DNA from 2 places in the Halobacillus litoralis genome. Region 1 is predicted to be linked to the other one. Evidence: riboswitches for the same ligand, from Rfam matches in the RefSeq annotation. Region 1 holds a riboswitch; the other holds the start of a gene.
The links. A riboswitch is a leader RNA that binds a small molecule or an ion and turns the genes downstream of it on or off. The one in region 1 is predicted to bind lysine.

Region 1 (12,191 bases):
GTACACAATGTTCAAGTGGTTTAGGAAAAAGAAGAAGGGATCGATGATCATTATGACAGTATTGTCTCTTTTCATTTTAGGGGCTTGTACTGTTGGGACCAGGAGAAACCGAAGCGAAGAGTTGGAAGAATGAACTGAAACAAGCAGAAGGATTGAAGTATTCAAAAGAGCTGACAGAGGAGCTTTATAAGCAATTACGTAAAGAGGAAAAAGGACCGCTTCCTTTTTCAGATGCCTTAGAAGACATTCATTCGTTGAGCAAAGTGGAGACCATGGATTTATACTTAGATCGTAACAACAAAAAAAGTGAAGCCGAAAGAAATCCGCGCCATCGTTGACGGTGTGTACGGCATTGACCTTGAAGCGGTTTCTGAACTTGGTGTTGGGAAACAGACGAGCACCTATTCTGACGACGTAATCCAACGGATAAGACAAGCCCTTGGGGAAGAAGTCAGTGATGAAGCTATCACTAAGATGCCAAAGGTAGAAGTAATGGAGTTATACTGGGAGTCCTTTGATGGGAAAATGTCCGGCGATGATATGAGGAAGATGATCAATGCCATTTTTGGAATTAATTTAGCGGGCATATCCGGACTTGAAGGAACGGGCGTCTCGCTTTTTTCAAAAGATCAGTGGATCTCCCGCTATGATCACGATTTGTTCGTCGTCCATACGGGAGCAGATGATGTAGATGTGTGGATTTACCCGACGGACTATTTCAAAAAACAGACAGGACTGGAGGAGAACCCTCGTGGATTGGAAGTCGCCCTCACCGCTCTAGGCTTTGCATATAATGAGGAGAAAAATGCGTTATATTATGCGAATCCTACAGGGGAATCAGTACCTGACAACTTCAAAGGACAGACTCTCGGAATGATGATCGGTTTTATTAAAGAGAATTATGAGGATTTGAAATAAAGAAAAGCTCTGCGTCTGAACGCAGAGCTTTTTTAAAATGCCTGCCTTTCTTTTAGAAAAGATAAGGAGTCATCCGTTTTTATTTTTTCAGGATATCCACAAAATGGGAAACGATCCTTGCTGTCATCCCCCAGATTACTTTATCTCCATAAATATAGAAGTATTCCTCAAGCTGACGCGTCCGCCAGTTGTATTCTTCCCCCCCTGGAATTAAATCAAAGGGGAAATTCGCTTCCGGCTGAGCTTCAAAGTGGACGTAGTGGATGCGAGGTCCATTTTCCATGAAAAAGGATAGCGGCACTGTAAACACTTCGCGGACCTCATCGGGGTTACGGACGAGTTCTTCTTCGGCTACATCCAAATATCCTGCAAACGTGTAGACGATCATGCCGAAGGGAGAAATCAGGTAGTCGAGTGGATGGACTTCTGTGAACTGCCCTGGTTTGACGCCTAATTCTTCTTCCGTCTCCCGAATGGCGGCTTGTTTTGCGGAAGGGTCCTCAGGGTCAATTTTTCCACCTGGGAAACAAATCTCACCCGGTTGTCTTCTGAGTTGATGAGAACGCACTTCGAAAACGACATGAAGCTCATTGTTTTTTTTAATAATTGGTAAAAGGACAGCGAACTTACGGAACTGTTCGTGACCGAGAACAGAGGGGTCATGTTTTTTCACTGTCTCAAAAATGGTTTTTGCGTCCATAGTTTTCACCTCGTCTTTTTACTATACCAGAACATTTGCCTGAATAGAAAAGAGGCACTCATCAGAGCGCCTCTTTAATGATTTTTTTGTAATAAAGAACAGACAGCATTCCGAAAATCGAATAGAAAGCTGTGTAAAGCCCCATGACGATCAGCATCGGCGTCCATAACTCGGTCCCGAAAAAGAATCAGCCGGACTTTACGGCAAAGTAGCTGTGCAGGAGTCCAATCAGTAACGGAATTCCGAAGTTGAACAACTGCTTTCCTTGAATACCGCGCAAAAGTATAGGTGTTCACGCATTTTATTACGAAAAAGCGGTGGTGTAGTAAAAATATTTTGACCATTCCGTCAAATCCTCTTTAAAAAAGGTGAGGATGAGCGTACAATGGATACTAATATTCAAAGACCACCATAGAAAAGGAGTCATGAAAATGTCAGTGAACATCGTCGAAGCAACCCATAAAAAAGCCAAACCAGAAAGTGAAAAGATTCCTTTTGGACGCACTTTCACGGATCATATGTTTGTGATGGATTATGAAGAGGATAAAGGATGGCACGAACCGCGGATCGTTCCTTATGAACCGCTGACGCTCGATCCGGCTGCGATGATTTTTCATTATGGACAAACCGTTTTTGAAGGATTGAAAGCATACCGCACGGATGATGGACGCGTACTTCTTTTCCGTCCCGAAAAAAACTTCGAGCGACTAAACTTGTCGAGTGACCGATTGAGCATACCGCCGGTCGATGAACAAGAAGTGCTCGGTTACTTGAAAGAATTGGTCCAACTTGAAAAAGACTGGGTGCCTTCTTTTGAAGGAACGTCGCTGTACATACGACCATTTATTATTGCGACAGAACCGAGCCTTGCGGTGGCTCCGTCCAAATCATATAAACTGATGATTATCTTATCACCAGTCGGGCCCTATTTTTCAGGCGGCATCAAACCGGTAACGATAAACGTAGAAGACAAATTTACTCGTGCTGTCAAAGGTGGAACAGGCATGGCGAAAACCGCCGGCAACTACTCTTCCGGATATCAGGCTCAAGCGAAAGCCGTAGAAGAAGGAAACAACGATGTCCTATGGCTCGATGGCGTAGAAAAACGCTACATCGAAGAAGTCGGAAGCATGAATATCTTTTTCAAAATCGATGGAGAAATCGTGACTCCAGCCTTGAGTGGAAGCATTCTGCAGGGGATTACACGTACATCAATCCTTGAGCTTCTACGTAAATGGGAGGTTCCTGTAACCGAGCGCCGGATTTCGATTGATGAACTGTACCAGGCCTATGAAGACGGGAAGCTCGAGGAGGCCTTCGGAACCGGTACCGCCGCCGTCATTTCGCCTGTTGGTGAATTAAACTGGCTCGGCAAGAAGATGGTCATCAACGACCATGAAATCGGTGCTTTATCTCAAGAGCTTTATGATACGATTACGGGGATTCAACGGGGAAGAAAAGAAGATCGCTATGGTTGGACAGTGGAAGTATAGAAGGAAAGCCTCAGGTGTTGGTGCCTGAGGCTTTTTAATGCTCATTTGTTTTTTGATTCAAGAAATTTATCAGGGACATCAGGACAAAGTATAGAATGAAAACAATTGCAAGGCTCACAAACCAACTGAATGTTGAGTGGAGAAAAGGACTTAGCATGATGACGACGAGAAGAAAAAGAAACCGGGCGATGTCTTTCTTCTTTTTCTGTCGCTTGGACATGGTATTCCTCCTTTTTCTATCTTCTAACCGAATATCATACTCCTTAATCTTTTTGAAACCGAAGGGGTTTAGACAATCAGCAGAGAATAAAAATAGAAATACCCATATCTTTTTCGTGGAGTTTTCCGTTATAGCTGTGAGAGGTCGAAAGGAGTGTGAAAAGTGGAACTGAATAGAAGGAATTCCGAGGGCAGGACTGGTCTTAAGGGGATAGAGAAGGACTATGATAAACTTTTACGTTATTGCCTTTTCTTAACGCGCGATGGATGGGACGGAAGAGACCTTGCCCAGGAGTCGGTGGCAAGGGCGTTTGAGCACTATGATGCTGGTGAGATCAGACCGGCTCTTCTCAAAAAGATTGCCTACCATGTGTGGATGGATCAAAAACGCATGGAGAAAAAGACCCCTTTGATGGAGAGAGCGGCTGATGACTTTGTAAAAAATGAAGAGGGTGTCGATGAAACATTAATTCAATTTCTTATAGAAAAATTGACGGTGAAGCAGATGTTTGCATTTATTTTGAAGGAAGCTTTTCATTATAAAATTGCAGAGGTTGCAGAACTGCTTCATATGAAGGAAACAGGAGTCAAGGCGTTATTGAAGCGTTCGCGGGACAATCTGCACAGGTGTGCAGAAGTGGATAGGCTTCATATCATGCGTACCCGCTCAGAGGACGATCTTCTTTACCAAACATTGATCAGAACGCTAACTATACAGGATCCAACGGTATTGATTGAGAAAATTCCTGTCCTCCTCAAACCGGCTTCCAGAAATCAGCTCCCAGATTCACCTTTAAACGATCTCTCCTTAGCAGCATAAAAGGAGGAAAATCCGATGAATACGATTCCTTATGTCATTGAACAGACAAGCAGAGGGGAGAGGTCTTACGATATCTACTCCAGGCTTTTGAAAGACCGGATCGTTATGGTAAGTGAAGAAATCAATGATCACATGGCCAACAGTATTGTTGCCCAACTTTTATACCTTGCAGCGGATGATCCGGAAAAAGACATCTCCTTGTATATCAACAGTCCAGGAGGGTCGACGACGGCAGGGTTTTCCATTCTGGATACGATGCAGTATATCCAGCCTGAAGTTAGAACGATCTGTACGGGAATGGCCGCTTCTTTTGGAGCCATGCTTTTGTTGGCAGGGACAAAAGGGAAGCGGTATGCATTACCGAATAGTGAAATCATGATTCACCAGCCGCTTGGAGGAGCTCGCGGTCAGGCGGCTGACATAGAGATTTCAGCGAAACGAATCATCAAACTGAGGCAGCACATCAATGAAATCATCGCCGAACGGACCGGACAGCCGGTAGAAAAGGTGGCAGAAGATACCGATCGTGATTATTTTATGAGTGCGGAAGAAGCAAAGGAATACGGAATCATCGATGAGATTGTTCACAAAAAATGAAAAACCGCCCATGCCGGGCGGTTTTTCTTATGAAGCTTTGACCGCTTCTTTCGGTTGTACTTTTTCAAGTTCGCCGAGCACCTGCTTTTCTTCTTCTTCTGAAAGCGGCAGAAGGGGAAGACGGACTCCACCGACCTCCACACCTTTAGCATTCAGAGCCGCTTTCACAGGGGACGGGCTTGGTGCAGAGAAGATGGCATGCATAACAGGAACAAGCTTCTGGTGAAGGCGGGCGGCATACGCAAAATCGCCTTCCCGGAAACTCTGGATCATCTGCTGCATTTCATTTCCGATCACATGGGAGGATACGGAGACAATTCCTGTACCTCCGATCGATACGAATGGAAGTGTATTGGAGTCCTCACCACTATATACAGAAAAATCATCGGACGTTTCACGGATGATTTCCGTCGCCGCATCAAGATCGCCGCTTGCTTCCTTGATGGAAACGATATTTTTGATTTGAGATAAGCGAATGACTGTAGCTGGCTCCATATTGATGACGCTTCTGCCTGGAATGTTGTAAAGCATCACGGGAAGCGATGTAGATTTGGCAATCGTAGAGAAGTGCTGGTAAAGGCCTTCTTGAGTTGGTTTATTGTAATAAGGGGACACGAGCATGACGGCGTCGACGCCGACTTCCTCCGCTTTTTCAGTCAACCGGATAGACGCTCTCGTGTTGTTGGATCCGGTACCTGCGATAACAGGAACTCTTCCGTCCACTTCTTCGACAACGAACTTGAAGAGTTCTACTTTCTCTTCTGTGGTCAATGTCGGTGATTCACCGGTCGTGCCTGCAATGACAAGGCCATCCGAACCGTTCTCAATCAAGTGGTTGACTAGCGCTCGTGTTGCATCCAAATCAATGTTTTCTTCACTGTCAAAAGGGGTCACCATCGCTGTTAATACTTGGCCGAAATTCATAACCTCACACACCTTTGTTTAGAATTTTGAATACGTTCGAGGTTGTGAGGGCTACGGCAGTCAAAATAAAAACGGCAACAACGAGGGCGTCGCTGCTGCCGTAGAAACTTTTAACCGTTCCTGCGTAAGATAGCCCTCCATATAGTTTCCTATATGACAGTCCTGTACTTGTTCAGCAGCAGAACCAGCATCAGGGATATGAGATCCCTTTCGCTTCGGCAATTTCCCCTTTCCACTTTCATCTCAGGAGCTCATTCTCCTCCGACAAGTGTACTTATGTCATTGCACCTCTATCCTTACTTCAAAATCATTTGAAATAAGAAAATATTTAGTTAGTTAAAGATTATCAAAAAAGTATCAAACTTACAAGTGGAAAGACAAGGGAACAAACGATTCGACAAAATCTCTGAGATTCTTATCTTAAGCTATCTGGCAGGTTTGTGGAAGGCTCAGTTTTCGAGACTTTTGTTGAGCGGAGGGGGCTACGGGGAATAGCTCGCTTTCCGCGGGAGCGCGGTGAGCCTCCTCGGACTGCGTCCTGTGGGGTCTCACCATGCACTTTTTTCCCACAGGAGTCTCGCCATTCCCCACCGTCCCCTTGCTATATCGGTGTCTCGAAACCACTTATGGAAGACTCAGCTTGTATGATTGTGGAAAGTGGATGTGGGTATTCAGAACGTAAAAGTTTGATACAGGGGGTTTTATGCCTGATTAGGAGGAAGGGTGGGGGACACTTCCTCTCGGTGGTGTAGGGGTTCGTTTCTTCCTTGCATGGAATGGGGTGGTTGGGAAGCTGCGAGACTCCCGTGGGAGAAAGGAGATAGGCAAGATCCCGCAGGGCGGTAGCCCGAGGAAGCTTGACACTCCCCCGCAGGAAAGCGAGTGGCTTCCCAACCACCCCTGACGCTCAACCTAGGTAACGAGCCCCGGTTATCTGGAAACTGAGTCTTCAAGTGAAGGGAGCTTTTTTTGGAAGAGTTGTAGAAATCAGACCTGAGGCGGATGAAGATTCATTCCCGGGAACATCGTGGATAGCATCAACCTTTTATACAATAGAATCAACCAATAACAAACGAAGGTGTGATTCGAATGGCAGTCAATGAAATAGCGTTGCAACAGTCAGAAACAGAACCGAAAGAGATCCCATCCATATTCAAGAATCGAAACTTTTTGCTGCTTTGGGGAGCGGCACTCTTATCAAGCTTTGGCATTTCCTTTTTCCTTTTCTCACAAAGCTGGTACGTCGTTAATGTCTTAGGCTTAGAGGCTTCTCTTGGAATTCTTTATATCGCCGTCAGTATCCCGAGGGTACTTTTTATGATTATCAGTGGAACGGTTGCTGACCGCTTTGATAAAGCGAAAATCATGTTTTTGTCTGATTTTATCCGGGGACTGCTCCTTATCGGTCTTGTCGTTTGGTTTATGTTTGGTGGGATTACGTTATGGACATTTGTGACGTTCGCCTTTTTCTTCGGTATTCTGGATGCCTTTTTCTGGGCGGCGGAAAGTGCCGTCATTCCTTCGATTATTCATAAAGATAATCTTACGAGAGGCAATTCGATTATCCAGATGACCAACCAGACATCGTTCATACTCGCTCCTATGCTTGCCGGGGTCATCATTGCGTTTGGAAACTATGAAATTGTGTTTGCCACAACTGCAATTATGCTCGTTGTGGCGAGTGGTTTAATTTTCTGTATGCGTGTACCAAAAGTGAAAGAAGAGTCAGACGAACAAAAAAAGTTTTGGGATGATTTTAAGGAAGGATTGCTTTATGTAAAAAACTCCCGTGTCATTTCGCTGGTCGTGTTGACGACGATCTTTATGAATCTCTTCTTAGTCGGACCTTTGACAATGGGGCTTCCGTTATTTGTGAAGACTATTTTAGAGGGGACGGCCATGGATTTCAGTTTTCTTGAAGCAGGTTTGGCTGTGGGGATGCTGCTTGGTTCAATTGTGGTGGGTGTGTTGAACGTGAAAAAGAATCGAGGGAAGATTGGTATTCTGGCACTGGTCATTGGTGGGATGGCGTTTACAGGACTCAGCTTCACAACAGAACTTTGGATGAGTATTCTATGCCTTGGGATCTTCGGATTCGCCTTATCAGGTTCTAATATCCCATTCATTGCCGCAATTCAGAGCTTGATTGAAGAGAAGATGCTTGGGCGTGTGATGGGACTCATTTCGCTAGCTTCGATGGGACTGATTCCCGTCAGCTATGCCTTAACATCTGGAGTTTTAGCTTTTGGAGTATCCATCCATCATATTATGGCGGTCGGTGCGATTTTAGTAACTATGTATTCTGTGTTTATTTTCTTTAGGTTTAAAGAACTGAGAGAGATTGAATAAGAAAAAACCCTAGGACATACTAATGTGGGCTTTAGGGAACGCATACTACTTCCAATAAAAAATAAAGGAAAAATACGGAAGAGGAGCATTCTCATGAAAAGTCTTAAAAAAAGGATTTCAGTATCTTTTTCGGTGGTTATAATGTTGACGGTCATTTTAAGCAGCTTCAATTTTTTTGCCACAAAATATACGCCGGTGAGCATGGCAAAGGTTTTGCTGTCGTTGCAGATGAAGTAAGGAAGCTCGCCGAACAAGTCACAAATTCCGTAGGTGATATTACAGAAATAGTGGAAGGCATTCAAAAAGAAACCGGGAGTGTTGTCAGCTCTCTTGAAGCGGGGAATCAAGAAGTGGATCAAGGTTCCATGCAGATGAAAGAGACGGGCGCAATGTTTGAGGGAATTAAGGGTTCCGTTTCAGAAATGGTCGCCAAAATCCTGAGCATCTCTACGCACTTGAAAGAGATTGCAGAAAACAGCCTGCAGATGAACCACTCCATTGAAGAAATTGCTTCGATCACAGAAGAGTCTGCTGCAGGTGTTGAACAGGATGCTGCCTCTGCTCAACAGTCGAACAGTTCTATGGAGGAAGTTTACAGAACAGCTGAAGACTTAAATAACCTTGCTGAACAATTAAATGAACAAGTCCGCCGATTTAAGCTGTAAGTACAGAAACCTCGCTCATGTAATGGGCGAGGTTTTTTCACGTGACTTTAGGGTTAAATGATCTGGATGAAGAGTTTTATATGTCGTAAGTGTGAATGGGTTCTGGGGAACCACTCGCCTCTGGAAAACGAGTGGTTCTCAACGCACCTCATTCTAGTTCGAATTTCTGAGGAGGGTTAGCGGGATTTTTTGTACCAGCCTTTTTCTTTAAATCTAGAAATGGCTTCGATGCGGTTGCTGACCTCTAATTTTTCTAAAATGACAGAAATATAGTTACGAACGGTCCCTGGAGTGATGAACAGTTCTTGGGAAATGTCTTTGGTGTTTTTTCCGTCAGCCATCAGTTGGATGACCTCGCGCTCACGTTCTGTTAAGGGGTTTTGCTGTGTGAATGCCAGGTCGACGAGTTCTGGGTCAAAGATACGCTGCCCGTTGGTGATTTTCCGAATGGCGGTGGCGAGTTCTTCACTCGGGCTGTCTTTCAACAAATAACCACTGACACCCGCACGCCGGGCGCGGTCGAAATATCCGGGCCGGGCGAAGGTTGTCAAAATGATCACTTTGCAAGGCTCTTCATATAATTCTTCAGCGGCATCCAGTCCATCCTTCACAGGCATCTCAATATCCATGATGCAAACATCGGGTTTTAATTTTTTTACAAGTTCACAAGCTTCTTCACCATTTTGAGCCTGGCCCACAACTTCCATGCCGTCCTCTAAATCGAGAAGAGCACCCAGTGCGCCTAGCAGCATGCGCTGATCTTCGGCAATGACAATCCGAATCATGCTCATTCCTCCTTTTCTTTGTTTTTAATGACGTTCGGAACGTGGAATCGTAGTGTCGTTCCATTTTTTGATTCGATTTCAAGCTTTCCGTTCACAAATTCGAGGCGCTCACGCATGCCTTGTAATCCATTTCCGCGAAAAGGATCCAATGAGGTGGGGAGGCCTTTCCCATCATCTTCAACACCGATGAGAATTTCAGTCGGGAATTGTTCGATCGTCACACAGCAGGTGGTTGCTTCACTGTGTTTCACAATATTCGTTGCCGCTTCTTTTAAGCACATGCTGAGCACATTTTCAACAAGCAGGGGAGTATTGGTGACGTGCGGGTCTCCTTCGAATTGAAAGTTCATTTCTGCCGCTTCGATAATCTGCTGGACGCGGACAATTTCATCTTCAAGCTTCGTCCCTTTCATATTCGATACCATCTCCCTGACTTCCTTCAAAGCCGTCCGGGCTGTGTTACGGATATCCTCCACTTCTTTACTGGCCTTTTCCGGTTGAACCGTCATTAACTTGCGGGCGAGATCACTTTTCAAACCGATCATTGAAAGCTTTTGTCCAAGCGTATCATGGAGGTCACGCGCAATCCTTTCACGCTCTTCAATGACCATCAGCTGTGAAATTCGTTCATTCGCATCTTCCAATTCCCCTTCGAGTTTTTGTTGTTGGTTCCGGTAGCGGACAGTAAATGGAAGGAGAATGACCCCGATCACGGTAACGATGATGAAAGGGAGGTTCGGAAAAAGAGAATCAATTTGATAAATGAATGTCGTCGTAATTGCAATTAACGTCGTCGTCAAATGGACGATATATAGAGCTAAAAAGCCGCCAAGGTGTTTGATGTTACCAATAAAATAAGCGATGAAAAGAGCGAAATAAATGTATCCGAACAGAGCCGTCATGACGATACTGATGACCATCTCCACACTGACCCATAAATAGACGAATCGGCTGTTGGATATGAACGACAACCGGTACGCGAGGAAGAAGATCAGCGTCATTAGAATGCCGAACAGCATTTCGTATATGGATGAAGAACGGAAAATGAAGAAAAAGGGCAACAAACAAAAAATGATCCAGACGTAAATGCTGAGTCCTGTATTTTTCGGAATAATTTGATACCAGTTCTGCATGCGGGTCCACCTCCTTTTTCTTAGCATAAAGGAAAAGCCCATTCGAGGGAATGGACTTTCAACTTCTTTATTCATCCTGGAAGCTTGGCTGCCTTTGATCGATCATGGCTACGCGCTTCTTTTTCAGGAGTGGTTTCACTTCCTTGAAGGATATGAATGTTTTATTTTCTGTATCATAGAGGCGGAATCGGATTGATTCAAGGCTCGTGGCCAGTGTAATTGTCGTCGCGTGTTTCAAAGGCGGTGTCTTTTCGTGCGCTTCTTCCAACGCATAGTTCGGAACCCTAGGGGCTAGATGGTGAACATGGTGGAAGCCAATGTTGCCGGATACCCACTGAAGCATTTTAGGAAGCTTGTAATACGAGCTGCCATCGACAGCTGCTTTTACAAAATCCCATTCTGACTCGTCTTCAAAGTAAGAATCTTCGAATTGGTGTTGGACATAAAACAACCAGATGCCTAGGACCCCTGAAACGTACAGGACGGGGATTTGTATGATTAAGAATGCTTCCCAGCCGATCGCCCAAATAATCAAGCTGTAGATGGCGAGAACAGCAATATTTGTCACATACGTATTGGTGCGCTCTTTCTTTTTGGCGCCTTTCCGATTAAAACGGTTGGAGACAAGGAACAAGTAAAGCGGTCCTAAGCCAAACATGACAATTGGGTTACGGTAAAGGCGGTAGGCGAGTCTTTCTTTCCATGACGCTTCTATATACTCGTCCACGGTCATGACCCAAATGTCGCCAGTGCCGCGTTTATCTAAGTTTCCGCTTGTTGCATGGTGAATCGAATGGCTTCGTTTCCACTTATCGAAAGGAAACAACGTTAGAATGCCTGTGATCGTCCCTATGATGCGGTTGGCCTTTTGGCTTTTCAAGAACGACTGGTGTGTACAATCGTGGAAAATGATGAAAAGACGGATGACGAATCCACCAGCAATCATAGCGACAGGAACAGCAAGCCATACAGAGACGGACAGGCTTGCATAGGCCAATACCCATAATAAAACAAATGGAATAATTGTATTGATCAACTGGCGAATGCCCGCTTTTGTATCAGGTTTCGCAAAGGCTGAAACGCTTTTCTTCAGCTCTCGTTGTTTATCCTTGTTCATAATAACGACTCCTTCATATTTCTTCATGTTATATATGATAGGAAAAACCCCTCCATTTTATAAGACACAAACGTCAGGACATATACATGACACTTGTCATGGGTGTTTGTCTATTGTTAGGAGATAAAGTGGGGGATAAAGGAAAAAGCTATTCCTTCTCATTAGCATAAAGATGAGGTCGCTATTAAGATAACGCTTACAATGTGATATAATGGAAGTGTAAATCGATACTCTATTATTGGAGGGTTACCCTATGACCAAACGAATTCTCGTTGCGTACGATGGGAGTGACTTAAGTAGAGAAGCGGTATGGGAAGCAAGGAATCAGGCGTGTGAAACTTCTAATAGAGAAATTCATATTGTATCTGTCGTTAAACCCACAGGTCCAGCAACAAATGCTGCGGTCTCCCATAGTATAGGGGACGAAATGGCAGGGAAGTTGCGTTCAGAAATGGATGGACTGAAAGAAGA
Region 2 (12,191 bases), 920 kb from region 1:
GTAACTCTACAGTGTATGATCAAGGGTATAACGATACGATCGATAGCATTATCAAAAAAATGAAAAAGTCACCACAAGGGAAAGTCGATGAGTCCAATCCTAGTCAACCGGATGTTGGACCTAATATGAATACAAAAGAAGAAACAGGCATGGAAAATTGATTTCACCCCTATTTTTCCATTCATAACAAAAGCATGCCTGCCTCATGCTATAGATATCAAAACATTGAAGGTGAGTTTATGAAATACATCGGTTCAATGATCTTATGTCTTGGCATGTGTACTCTTTTCTTCGCTGGTTCCATACATGCAGATGAAGAGAGTGATGCGCGAATGGCATTATATAAGAAAACCTCAGCCATCACAGATATTCCCTGGGAGTATTTGGCGGCGATTGATCAATATGAGAGACAAGTTCATGACGACCCCAAAGATGGCCGTGTTACTGCAATTGAAGCAGATCCGATGTTTTGGACCGGTTCTGCTGGAGAAATGCCCTCAACATTTTTTCCGGAAGGCTGGGGTTTAGATGGAAATGGTGATCAAAAGGTTCAGTTGGATAATGATGAAGACGTGTTGTATTCAATAGGCACATACTTGAAGTCTTTCGGTACTACGAGTGATGACATTAAAATTGCCTTATGGAATTATTACAAGAGAGACCTTACCGTTCAAACCATTATGAACACAGCGGGAGTATTTAAAAAATTCCAGACCGTTAATTTGACAAACCGTGACTTTCCCCTCCCTCTTCAAGCAAATTATAGTTATAGAAGCACATGGGGGGATGCTCGAGGATTTGGAGGACGGCGCATTCACGAAGGCACCGATATCTTCGCTAATTACGGTGTGCCCGTTAAATCTACAACGTATGGAGTTGTGGAGATGAAAGGGTGGAATAAGTTTGGTGGTTGGCGGATTGGGATTCGGGATATTTATAACATTTACCACTATTACGCCCATTTGCACAGTTTTTCAGAAGAAATTAAAGTAGGTGACATTGTACAACCTGGTGATGTTATTGGTTCGGTAGGAGCTTCTGGATATGGACCACCTGGAACCTCCGGAAAGTTCCCTCCCCACCTTCATTATGGCATGTATCAAGATAATGGAAAAAATGAATGGTCCTTTGACCCTTACCCATTCCTGCGAAAATGGGAAAGGATGACAAAAAATTAAAAGCGCCGCACTTTATTGTGCGACGCTTTTCTTATGATTTGGATTTTTTAACGGCATTCGTAATACTGGCAGCCAGGCCACCCCATATAACGACTATTCCGATAATCATCATTGTTACTGCACCAGCTGACATATTAGCTTACCTCCTTCTTAACTTCTTCAACGGCCTTAGAATCCCAGCGTTTCAATGTCATCAAGAAGCCGGCTACAATGGCAAATGCTGCTACAAACCAACCCCCCGAATAAAATGAAACCATCTGTATATCCTGCATAGTTCCCTGTTTCTGTATCAAATTGTTGAAGAAGGTTCGTCTTGAATAAATCAAACATCATAAATCCAAGGACGATTGGCGTGATCACACCAAGACAAATCTTCCACCATCCACCAAGATGGATATCAGATATACCGTTAGCATGAGCCTGAAAGTCATTAAGGTTACGTAAGAACCATGCTATGACGAGAACTTCTACAAGTCCGACAAATGCTACTCCGAACTGGTTAATGAAGTAATCAGCGGCATCTAGGAGATAGAGTCCACCCTGTGTTGCGAAAAGCAGGGAAATGACGGCAGCTAATCCTCCACCAAGTCCTACAGCAGCTTTCCTTGATATTCCAAATTTTTCGCTCAAGGCAGCTACATAAGTTTCAGAAATTGAAATTAATGAGGATAGTCCGGCAAGTACTAATGATGCAAAGAATAAGAAACCAAATAATCCATTCAATGCAGGAAACTCATTAATGATTTGTGGGAACACGACAAACGCAAGCCCCACGCCACCACTGACGACTTCGTTAACTGGGACGCCACTTTGAGAAGCCATGAATCCTAAAGCTCCGAAAACACCGATACCAGCAAGTAATTCGAAACTTGAGTTACCAAAGCCAGCAATGAAAGCATTGTTTGTTAAATCCGATTTCTTCGGTAGGTAGCTGGAGTACGTAATCATAATCGCAAAGGCGATGGATAAACTGAAGAAAATTTGTCCATAAGCTGCTACCCAAACGGAACTATCGGTAATAGCACTAAAATCTGGAGCAAAGAACGTCTGAAGACCTTCTGCCGCCCCCGGAAGAGTAACCGCTCGGATGACAATAATCATGAAAAGGACAATCAATGTCGGGATAAAGATTTTATTTGCTGCTTCAATACCCTTTTTGACTCCTTTGAACAGTACACCAAGTGTAATCAACCAAACGATAAGAAGTGGAATAAGAACACCAGGTACAAGGCTTCCTGTCTGACCAGGATCTACGGATAATTGCAAATAATCACTAAACAAAAAGCCTTCTGTGTCATCCCCCCAAGAAAGGTTGAATGCGAAGATACTGTATGAAATTGCCCAGGCAATAATGACAGCATAATATGTCGAAATAACAAAGGATACAAGTACTGCCCACCAGCCAAGCCATTCTGTCTTACGATTCATTCTGAAGAATGAAAGTGGTGCTGATCCTCTAAATTTGTGACCGATGGTAAATTCCATGACAAGTAGTGGTATACCTGCTGTTAATAGAGCAAATAAATAAGGAATAAAAAATGCGCCACCACCATTTTCATAAGCTACTGCCGGGAAACGCCAAATGTTACCCAAACCAATAGCTGAGCCAACGGCCGCCAGTATGAAACCGGCTCGTGTTCCCCATTGTGCACGATTTTCCATGCGAAAGACCTCCCTGAGTTAAACATCCTAGAAAAGATGTTTTTAAATTTTTATTTTTCTGATTATTCTGCTTTAAATTATAACTAGCAATGCATAGCTTGTCAAAATAATTTTAAAATTTTTAAAAATTGGAAGGTGAGATAAAAGACATGAATAAATATAACTACCATAATATGGTTTTATATTTTCAACATTTAACCATTTGATCTATATGGACGGATGGTGTAAGTCTCAAATTGAGAATTTAGTGGAGGTGCTTGGGGAGTCAGGGAATGATTCACATCTATTTACAATACCCTTTTACGTAAAAGACATGTAGCTATAATTCCGGGACAGAATTTCAAAATTATTTTTGGGAGAATGGAAACAAAAAAAGAGTATGGACGTTGGACGTTCCATACTCTCCGGAAAAACTATTCCTTCTTATTTTACTCCGTTGGTTGACTATGATTAAACTTGTGAATAATAAATGCTACAACTGTGACAATAATCAACGTCAGCAACAGTGGCAGCCAAACTCCACCAGATAGGCCTAAGATGACATAACCGATCGAAGCAGCTCCTGCCGCGATAAAAGCATAAGGAAGCTGTGTGAGTACGTGATCGATGTGGTTCGACCCTGCCCCAGTCGAGGAAAGAATCGTGGTATCTGATATCGGTGAACAATGGTCACCAAATACAGACCCAGCGAGTACGGCTGACAGTGCCGGCAGAATCAGTGTAGGATCAGATACTGCTGCAATTTCCCCTGCAATGGGAAGCATAATTCCAAAGGTTCCCCCAAGAAGTACCTGTAGATAAAGCCATAAAGCCTGACAACAGGAAAATAATCAAAGGCAGATAGGCAAGATTGATATCTGCTTGAGTAAATTGCTGGGCTAAATATTCACCAGTTTGTAGCTGGCCGATAAGATCTCCGATCATCCAGGCAAAAACCAAGATATAGATCGCTGGTAACATAGCTTTCATCCCTTGACCAAAGACAAGAGAAATTCCTGATTTAGGTTTTGGCTGACCGATATACAGAACAAGCGCAACAACTACAGAAACGACTCCGCCTGTGAACAACGATATATTAACATTTGTGTTGGCAAAGATGGAGAGAAGGTCAACATTGCCTTCCGTGTTACGCATTCCTGTGATGATCATTGTTAACACAGTTCCGACAACGAGCGCTACAATGGGCCAAATCAGATGAGAGATCTTGCCGTGATTATGCTCTTTGAACTCATCATTTAAATCACCAGGAACATCTCCCTTTTCAGGATTGTTCAATTCACCTGTTTCAATAGCTCGTTTTTCATGAACTTTCATCGGACCAAGGTCCAACCTTAAATAAATCGTTAGGAATACGAGTAACAATGCTGCAAATACATATAAGTTTGCTGGAATCATTAACACAAATGCTTCGAAAGCTTGGTACTGTGTGATTTCATTAGCAGCAAGGATACTTCCTATTGTTCCAATAATATAAGCTCCCCAGCTGGAAATCGGTGAAATAACAGTAATCGGAGCCGATGTGGAATCGATGTAATACGCCAATTTCGCCCGTGATACTTTGTATCGATCGGTTACAGGGCGCGCCACTTGTCCAACGGCTAGTGCATTGAAGTAATCATCAATAAAAATAATGATTCCAAGAAGAGCCGGTACAAGTGTTGCTCCTTTTCTCGTGCGAATACGTTCAACAGCCCAACGACCAAAGGCCCGACTTCCTCCTGAGGCAGTCATGAAGGCAGTGGTAATTCCTAGTAGAAATAGAAATGATAACAAATAAATGTTGCCCATATTCAGTGCGCCTTCACTGACGAAGATGCTTGCGAAAATTGACCAAATTAACGTCAATCCTCCGCCAATATCCATTTGAGTGAGCAGGAATGCTCCTACGATGATCCCGATTCCTAAGGACAGGATGACTTTCCTTGTCAGCAGAACAAGGATTAACATTAATACTGCTGGAATTAAAGAATAGATGGTTCCTTCCATGATTTTTCCCCTCCGTAAATCTTGATGTAACGGGAATGGAAGGCTACTGCGGATGAAAAAATGAGGAATAAAAAAAGACAATGATAGAAAATAACCTACCATCGCCTTTGTAAGTGGCAATTTGATTATCCTCCATTTCGATCAGTAGCGCCCCATGCACCCAAAAGCATGCATGACAGTGTATCTCTTGTTCAGATATACACCAGCGTCTTATAGCTTGACGAACTATAAAACACTTCGGCAAACATCCCCTTCCATCAATCATCGTCGCTTGTCTCGCTCCAATTGATTACTGATGGTGTTTGCACCTCTACCTCACCGATCTGATAAGGTCACGCATATTCAATTCTCAGTAAGTTTAACAATTCCAAGCATTTATTGCAAGGGGTCCATTGGATAAGAAAATGATGGATCCCCTTCTCCACCCATGCCACCATAGAAATTAGGTACTTTACCAAGTATTGTGGCTTGATCAATTGGAATGTTATTCGTTACGACAGTCGTTTCTGTAGAAAACGGAATAACAATCCGCACGTTCACTTCAAAATGAATGGTCAATTCAAACAGAGCTGCATTAATCCCATACTCCGTCATCTTGATATCGACTTCCGATTGAACGTCTCCAATCACTCTTAGTTGAACAGGAACTTTTGGCCCAAGGTTCGCAAGTAAACTGTTGTTCGTCGCTACCCCGATAGGAAGTTCAATTAAGGTTGCCGGCTGTTCTCCTAATTCTTCCTGTGTGCGATCGGGATCAATATTCGGCTCTAAAGACGTATCCTCCATAGGTAGCTCGCCAAGCTCCATCCTTTTTAAAAAGTTTTGAACACGTATGGTCGTATCACGAAGTGCCCGGTTTACTACGACAGAGTTCCACCCCATATAAACGATGTTTCCTTGGTTATCCTTCTCCATATTCACAAGATCATTGAATTGTAAATCTTCTGCGATCGTTTTACTGACGGCTTCATTTATGGCATCCCTAGCCAGCTGTTGAGCTTTTGTTTCAGCAATTTCAACAAGCGCCGGAGTCACACCTCGGTTAATGAACCAAAGGCTTAACGCTGTGAAAAGGGCGAAAAACAGCAGACTAAGCACAATCCTTTTTCCGATCGTGGAACCAGTAGTCGCACTCTTTTTTGGCATAGAACAACCCTCCTCATCTATCTATATGAAAGAAAAGAAGGGTTTAAGCATCAACTTACTGATGTCAGATGACAATTGGAAATCATAATATTCAATTCTTTGGACAAGTCGATGTCTCGCCCTCTCGTCCCATCTTTGTTTATTTCCCTTACTATGGGGCGATCACATACACTTGGGTTCTGTTTAACTACAATCGCTTCACGCCCATCATCGAGTTGCACAGATAATCCGTTCGGATAAACAGCGATACAACGTCTGAAAGCTTCTACCATGCGTTGATCAAATAAACAGCCAGAACCGGAATATAAAATTTCCAAGCCTTCATGAGGGAGCATGGCTTCCCGATAAACACGATTACTTGTTACAGCATCAAATACATCTGCAATAGCAAGGATTTTTCCAAATAGATGAATGTCCTCACTCTTGATACCACGTGGATACCCTGATCCATCCAGCCTCTCGTGATGCTGATAAGCGCAATGAGCAGCTAACAGGGGAATGTTTGATGACTGGCGAAGAATTTCAAAGCCTGCTTCTGTGTGAGTTTGAATACACTTGAATTCATCTTCCGTCAATCTTCCTGGTTTTAAGAGAATCTCTCTCGGTACGTTCATTTTCCCTACATCATGAAGAATCGCCCCGAGGCCGAGAGCCTCCATCTTCGGACCACTCAGGTTCAACTCTTTCCCAAGAGCAAGAGCGTACATAGTAACGTTCAGTGAGTGGGTGAAGATGTAATCATCATGTGTGAAAACATCGGACAACAAGGACATGACTTCTCCGTGATTCCGTAATTCTTTAATTAAAGAACGCACAATCCCTCGCATTTACTGGCCTGTTTCCTCTAAAACATAGCGATGATCAGATAACACAGATTGATGAATGGTGGAAAAGGACTGCTTAATAGAATGGATCGCCTTCATCCGTGTCTTTTCAGAAAGAGGAGAGTCAGCAATGATATCCGATGTTCGTCCATCTTCAATATACACGTAAGTAATATCAAAGCCTTTTAACCGGTCAATAATCCGCGGTGTAAAAGCGACACCTTGTTGAAGAAGCACTCGCCCACTTTCATTGTAAATGGTTTTAGCTAAAACAGCCCCTGGTACTAGAGAATTTGCAGCCACGACTCTCATAATAAACTCCTAACGATCCGTTATGTAAGAGAGCTACCTAAAGAGGTAGCTCTCCATGTTATGATTTAAGTGCTTCTGATAATAAATCACGCAATAGTTCCGGCATAAAATATTTCTTTGACTTGGCATAGGCGATTTCAGGAAAAAATCGGCCAAACGTAAATGTGTCAGCTGTAGCAAACTGATAGGTCCGATCATAATCAATCGGTTCACCATCAAACGTGACACGCTTTACATGTTCACCTCCATCATCATCTATGCCCAATTCTATGTCAATACCTGCAAAAACCATCTTACCGATTACTTCGCCCCTGAATCCAAAACCTTTCAGCCTTATTTCCGTAAGTTCTTTCGTATGAGCCGCTCGTATCACTTCCAGTAGCTCATCCCCTTTCAACTCCACAAGACAGGGATTCATGGGGTGTGGACATATGCGATGAATATCTTCATAAGTGATCTCTCCAGCGGATAAATGGTCGAGAAGCACACCTGCATTCAACATCGCTATATCCGCCGATGTCCATAAGCGTAATTGTTCTGTTAAGCGGTTCATAAGCGGGGTGTCTTGGAACCAAGCAATGTGCAGAGGTTCTTTGAGATAAGACACGGGAGTACCTAATTCGTGAACAGCCTTAGAACGTATCTCCTTGACTTTTTTAGTTACTTCATCATCTTTTTTCAGTTGTTCTGTTGGTATAGCATAGGCCTCTTTTTTCTCCAAATGACGGGTGTCGATGTTCCATTCAACCACAACTTCACCAAGATGCGTCCCGTGTTTTCCTGCGGCTGTCAACAAAGCACCATCAATATATTCACCATTCTTGAAGAGGTGGTGTGTATGTCCTCCGATGATTATATCAATGTCTGAATAACGCCTGGCAATTTCTTCATCTTCATTAATACCAAGGTGTGATAATAAGATAATGATATCGGTTTGATTCCTCAATTCTTCGATCATCCCATCCAGAATGTCAAATGGAGGAAGCACGTCCCATCCCAACTGCTGGTAAAACGCTTGAAATGGTGCAGTCAAGCCTAATACACCGATTTTCGTCCCATATTTGGATTCAAGAACGTGATAAGGCTTTAACCAAGCAGGTGATGAGGAACTCTTACAATCCAAGTTGGCACAAACGACACGGAAAGTCGCATGATCGTATAAGGAATGAAGATCTTCACTCGCTAAAGTAATGCCTTCATTATTACCGATCGTTGCCACATCATATCCAGCGTCGTTCAATAGCTCAACATTGCCTTTTCCCATCAACCCTTCCGCAATCGGATGGAAACGATCGACATGATCTCCATTATCAAAAAGCCAGTACTCTTCGCCTTTTTTCTCATGTTTCTTTTTCTGTTCATTAAAATACCCGACGATTTGTGGCCAATTTTCAAAGTGACTGTGCAGATCGCTTGTATAATAAAAGTATAATTTTTCCTTCATCTTCAGTCTCCTCACCCTAAACCTTGCCAAATTAAACGTATGCCAATCAATACGAGCAGTACTCTCAGGAATCTTTCCACTACCTGTCCATCAAGTCGTCGATTGACCCATGCGCCAAGCGTCCCCCCCAAGTAAGCTCCCGGAATAAACCACAGTGTATGACTCCAGTCCACATGCCCTAAAAGGACATGTGTCGCAGAGCTTGTTATGCTTGCAAAAAAAATCATGAACATAGAAGTCGCTGTCGCAATATGAGGGGGGATGTTCAATAGTAAAATCATTGCTGGCACCATTAAAGATCCTCCACCTATGCCTAATAAACCAGATAACATCCCTACGCAAAACGATAAGAGAAACCCAACCCAAAAAGGCATCCGGTATTTATACACTTTCCCGTCCACTGTTTTTTCTCTAGACATACCTGTTTTAAATAACGATTGGCCTGCTTGTCTTCTCGGAATGAAAAACAATAAAGAAACTGCAATCATAACAATTCCAAAGAAAAGGGAGAAACCATCAGTTTCAAAAAATTGATTCAGCCAGGAGCCGAAAATGCCTCCCGGAATGCTTCCACACAAAAAAACTAGCCCAATTCCCGTATCCACACGGTGGTGCTTCATATATGAGATGGCCGAAGACATCCCCGTAAAAATCATCACTACTAAAGAAATTCCAACGATCGTCTGGGGGGTCACCCAATTGAAGGAAGCATAATGATCACCTAAAAACAGGAGAACAGGAACTAAAATAACGCCTCCTCCAAGGCCTGCCACACTTCCGACCAGGGCGGTAATTAAACCGATCACAAACATAATCAAATACATATCGAATCTTCCTTAACTCTTAATAGATAATATTATAGTATCATGTTTTGTATTCATAAAACATCTTGCCTCCACTGGAGTATAAAGCAGTCCCATAAAAAATAGGTTTTTTTGAATTCTGCTGCTAATACTACATAAGCTCGCTATGGTGGAAGACTCAGTTTCGAGACTTTTGTTGAGTGGAAAGGGGCTGCGGGGAATAGCTCGCTTTCCGCGGGAGCGGGTGAGCCTCCTCGGACTTCGTCCTGCGGGGTCTCACCAAGCACTTTTTTCCCGCAGGAGTCTCGCCATTCCCCTCCGCTTTTTGACCATATAATTGGCTCGAAACCACTTTTGGAATAAGAAGTTTTCCAACTTGATGAAAGTATGAGCGTTAAACCTTCTACCTTATGTGTATTTGGATGCTGAAAGCTTGATATAGAAGGCTTTATGCTATAACAGCGGGAAAGTGGAAGACACCCCACTTAGCAAAGGGGTTCGTTTCACGCATACATCGAAAGGGGTGGTCGGGAAGCTGCGAGACTCCCGTGGGAATGGATTGGCTGGAGAGACCCCGCAGAGCTTTAGCTCGAGGAGGCTCTCCGCCATCCCCACAGGAAAGCGAGTAGCTTCCCGACCATCCCTGCCGCTTAACAAAGCAACGAACCCAGAAAAACATCTCGAAATCAAGATCCTGCCATATACTTTAATAACTACTAATAAGCATAAAATCACCAGTCCACGATGAAAAAAGCCGTGCAGATGATATCTGCACGGCTTTTTTTCTAATATTAACCGATAGAACCTTCCATCTCGAATTTGATTAGGCGGTTCATTTCTACGGCATACTCCATTGGGAGCTCTTTTGTGAATGGCTCGATGAAGCCCATAACGATCATTTCTGTAGCTTCTTCTTCAGAAAGACCACGGCTCATCAAGTAGAACAACTGCTCTTCGGACACTTTAGAAACTTTCGCTTCGTGCTCAAGAGAGATGTTCTCGTTCATGATTTCATTGTAAGGAATCGTATCGGATGTAGACTCGTTATCCATGATGAGCGTATCGCACTCAACGTTGGAACGAGCGCCTTCAGCTTTACGACCGAATTGAACAATTCCGCGATACGTTACTTTACCACCATGTTTAGAGATGGATTTAGAAACGATCGTAGAAGAAGTATTCGGTGCCAAGTGGTGCATTTTAGCACCGGCATCCTGGTGCTGTCCTTTACCAGCTAGAGCGATGGACAGTGTCATACCACGCGCTCCTTCGCCTTTAAGAAGCACGGCAGGATACTTCATCGTCAACTTGGAACCAAGGTTTCCGTCGACCCATTCCATCGTAGCGTTTGACTCTGCAACCGCACGTTTCGTTACAAGGTTATACACGTTGTTCGCCCAGTTTTGGATCGTTGTATAACGGCAATAAGCGTTATCTTTAACGAAGATTTCTACAACGGCACTATGCAGAGAGCTTGAAGAATACGTTGGTGCTGTACAGCCTTCCACGTAGTGAACAGAAGACCCTTCATCAGCAATGATCAACGTACGCTCAAATTGACCCATATTCTCAGAGTTGATACGGAAGTACGCTTGCAAAGGCGTTTCTACTTTCGTGTCCTTCGGTACATAAATGAAGGAACCTCCGGACCATACCGCAGAGTTCAGCGCTGCGAATTTGTTATCAGATGGTGGAATGACTTTACCAAAGTACTCTTTGAAAAGGTCTTCGTTCTCTTTAAGCGCAGAGTCCGTGTCCTTAAAAATAACACCCAAATCTTCAAGGTCTTTTTCCATGTTGTGATAAACGACCTCGGATTCATACTGAGCGGATACACCAGCAAGGTACTTCTGCTCGGCTTCCGGAATTCCCAGACGGTCGAATGTGTTTTTAATTTCTTCAGGGACTTCATCCCATGAACGCTCTGAACGTTCAGATGGCTTCACATAATAAGTGATGTCATCAAAATTAAGTTCAGAAAGATCGCCGCCCCACTGAGGCATCGGCATTTTATAGAATTGCTCCAAAGACTTCAACCGGAAGTCGAGCATCCATTTCGGTTCTTCTTTATAGTTGGAGATTTGTTCAACGACTTCTTTCGTCAAACCTTTTTGCGTACGGAAAATCGAAACATCTTTTTCGTGGAAACCGTATTGATACTCTCCCACTTCTGGCGCTTTTTTGGCCATGTTATATACCTCCTTTTGGTATAGAAAAGCTTAGTCTTCCTTCTCTACATCTACACCCTTTTCCATTGCTTTCCAAGCGAGCGTCGCACATTTAATACGAGCAGGGAACTTGGAAACTCCCTGCAGGGCTTCAATATCTCCAAGGTCTATATCGCCTTCGTCAATATCTTTCCCCTGCATCAGGTCAGAAAAGAGCTCAGACATTTTCAGTGCTTCGTCAACTGGCTTTCCTTTGATTGCCTGTGTCATCATGGAGGCTGAGGATAGACTGATAGAACAGCCCTCACCATCGAATTTAGCATCCTTTACCATACCATCGTCAACCAGCAATTGCAGTTGAATGCGATCCCCGCATGTAGGGTTGTTCATGTCTACAGTCATAGGGTTTCCTTCGATGGAGCCACGGTTGCGCGGATTTTTATAATGATCCATGATGACTTGACGATAAAGTGTATCCAGGTTATTAAAAGACATCGCCAAAATACTCCTTTGTTGTTTTTAATCCTGCAACAAGTCGATCAATATCTTCTTTGGTATTATACAAGTAAAAACTTGCTCTTGCCGTCGCTGAAACTTCCAACCAACGCATCAATGGCTGCGCGCAATGATGTCCTGCACGTACAGCAATTCCCTCAGCGTCCAAGACC

Region 2: it holds a riboswitch for lysine, as region 1 does, so the genes downstream of both, LC065_RS09725 (Na+/H+ antiporter NhaC family protein) here and dapA (4-hydroxy-tetrahydrodipicolinate synthase) in region 1, are expected to answer to the same signal.

What each region holds. Positions count from the first base shown of each region.
Region 1 is NZ_CP129016.1:1,005,980-1,018,170, forward strand. It holds gene LC065_RS05325 (hypothetical protein) at 93-338, shown strand; gene LC065_RS05330 (hypothetical protein) at 307-918, shown strand; gene LC065_RS05335 (NUDIX hydrolase) at 998-1,618, opposite strand; partial or broken gene LC065_RS05340 (bacitracin ABC transporter permease) at 1,680-1,901, opposite strand; gene LC065_RS05345 (branched-chain amino acid aminotransferase) at 2,050-3,111, shown strand; gene LC065_RS05350 (hypothetical protein) at 3,146-3,331, opposite strand; gene LC065_RS05355 (sigma factor-like helix-turn-helix DNA-binding protein) at 3,494-4,150, shown strand; gene clpP (ATP-dependent Clp endopeptidase proteolytic subunit ClpP) at 4,166-4,747, shown strand; gene dapA (4-hydroxy-tetrahydrodipicolinate synthase) at 4,775-5,671, opposite strand; lysine riboswitch at 5,794-5,972, opposite strand; gene LC065_RS05370 (MFS transporter) at 6,761-8,020, shown strand; gene LC065_RS05375 (methyl-accepting chemotaxis protein) at 8,206-8,685, shown strand; gene LC065_RS05380 (response regulator transcription factor) at 8,862-9,470, opposite strand; gene LC065_RS05385 (sensor histidine kinase) at 9,473-10,603, opposite strand; gene LC065_RS05390 (Delta(5) desaturase DesA) at 10,671-11,720, opposite strand; gene LC065_RS05395 (universal stress protein) at 11,974-12,191, shown strand, end outside.
Region 2 is NZ_CP129016.1:1,928,240-1,940,430, reverse strand. It holds gene LC065_RS09745 (YhcN/YlaJ family sporulation lipoprotein) at 1-161, shown strand, start outside; gene LC065_RS09740 (M23 family metallopeptidase) at 240-1,178, shown strand; gene LC065_RS09735 (methionine/alanine import family NSS transporter small subunit) at 1,210-1,311, opposite strand; partial or broken gene LC065_RS09730 (sodium-dependent transporter) at 1,313-2,840, opposite strand; partial or broken gene LC065_RS09725 (Na+/H+ antiporter NhaC family protein) at 3,269-4,826, opposite strand; lysine riboswitch at 4,964-5,147, opposite strand; gene yunB (sporulation protein YunB) at 5,202-5,972, opposite strand; gene LC065_RS09715 (HD-GYP domain-containing protein) at 6,023-6,799, opposite strand; gene LC065_RS20495 (hypothetical protein) at 6,800-7,108, opposite strand; gene LC065_RS09710 (bifunctional metallophosphatase/5'-nucleotidase) at 7,167-8,552, opposite strand; gene LC065_RS09705 (sulfite exporter TauE/SafE family protein) at 8,564-9,376, opposite strand; gene sufB (Fe-S cluster assembly protein SufB) at 10,147-11,544, opposite strand; gene sufU (Fe-S cluster assembly sulfur transfer protein SufU) at 11,575-12,018, opposite strand; gene LC065_RS09690 (cysteine desulfurase) at 12,008-12,191, opposite strand, start outside.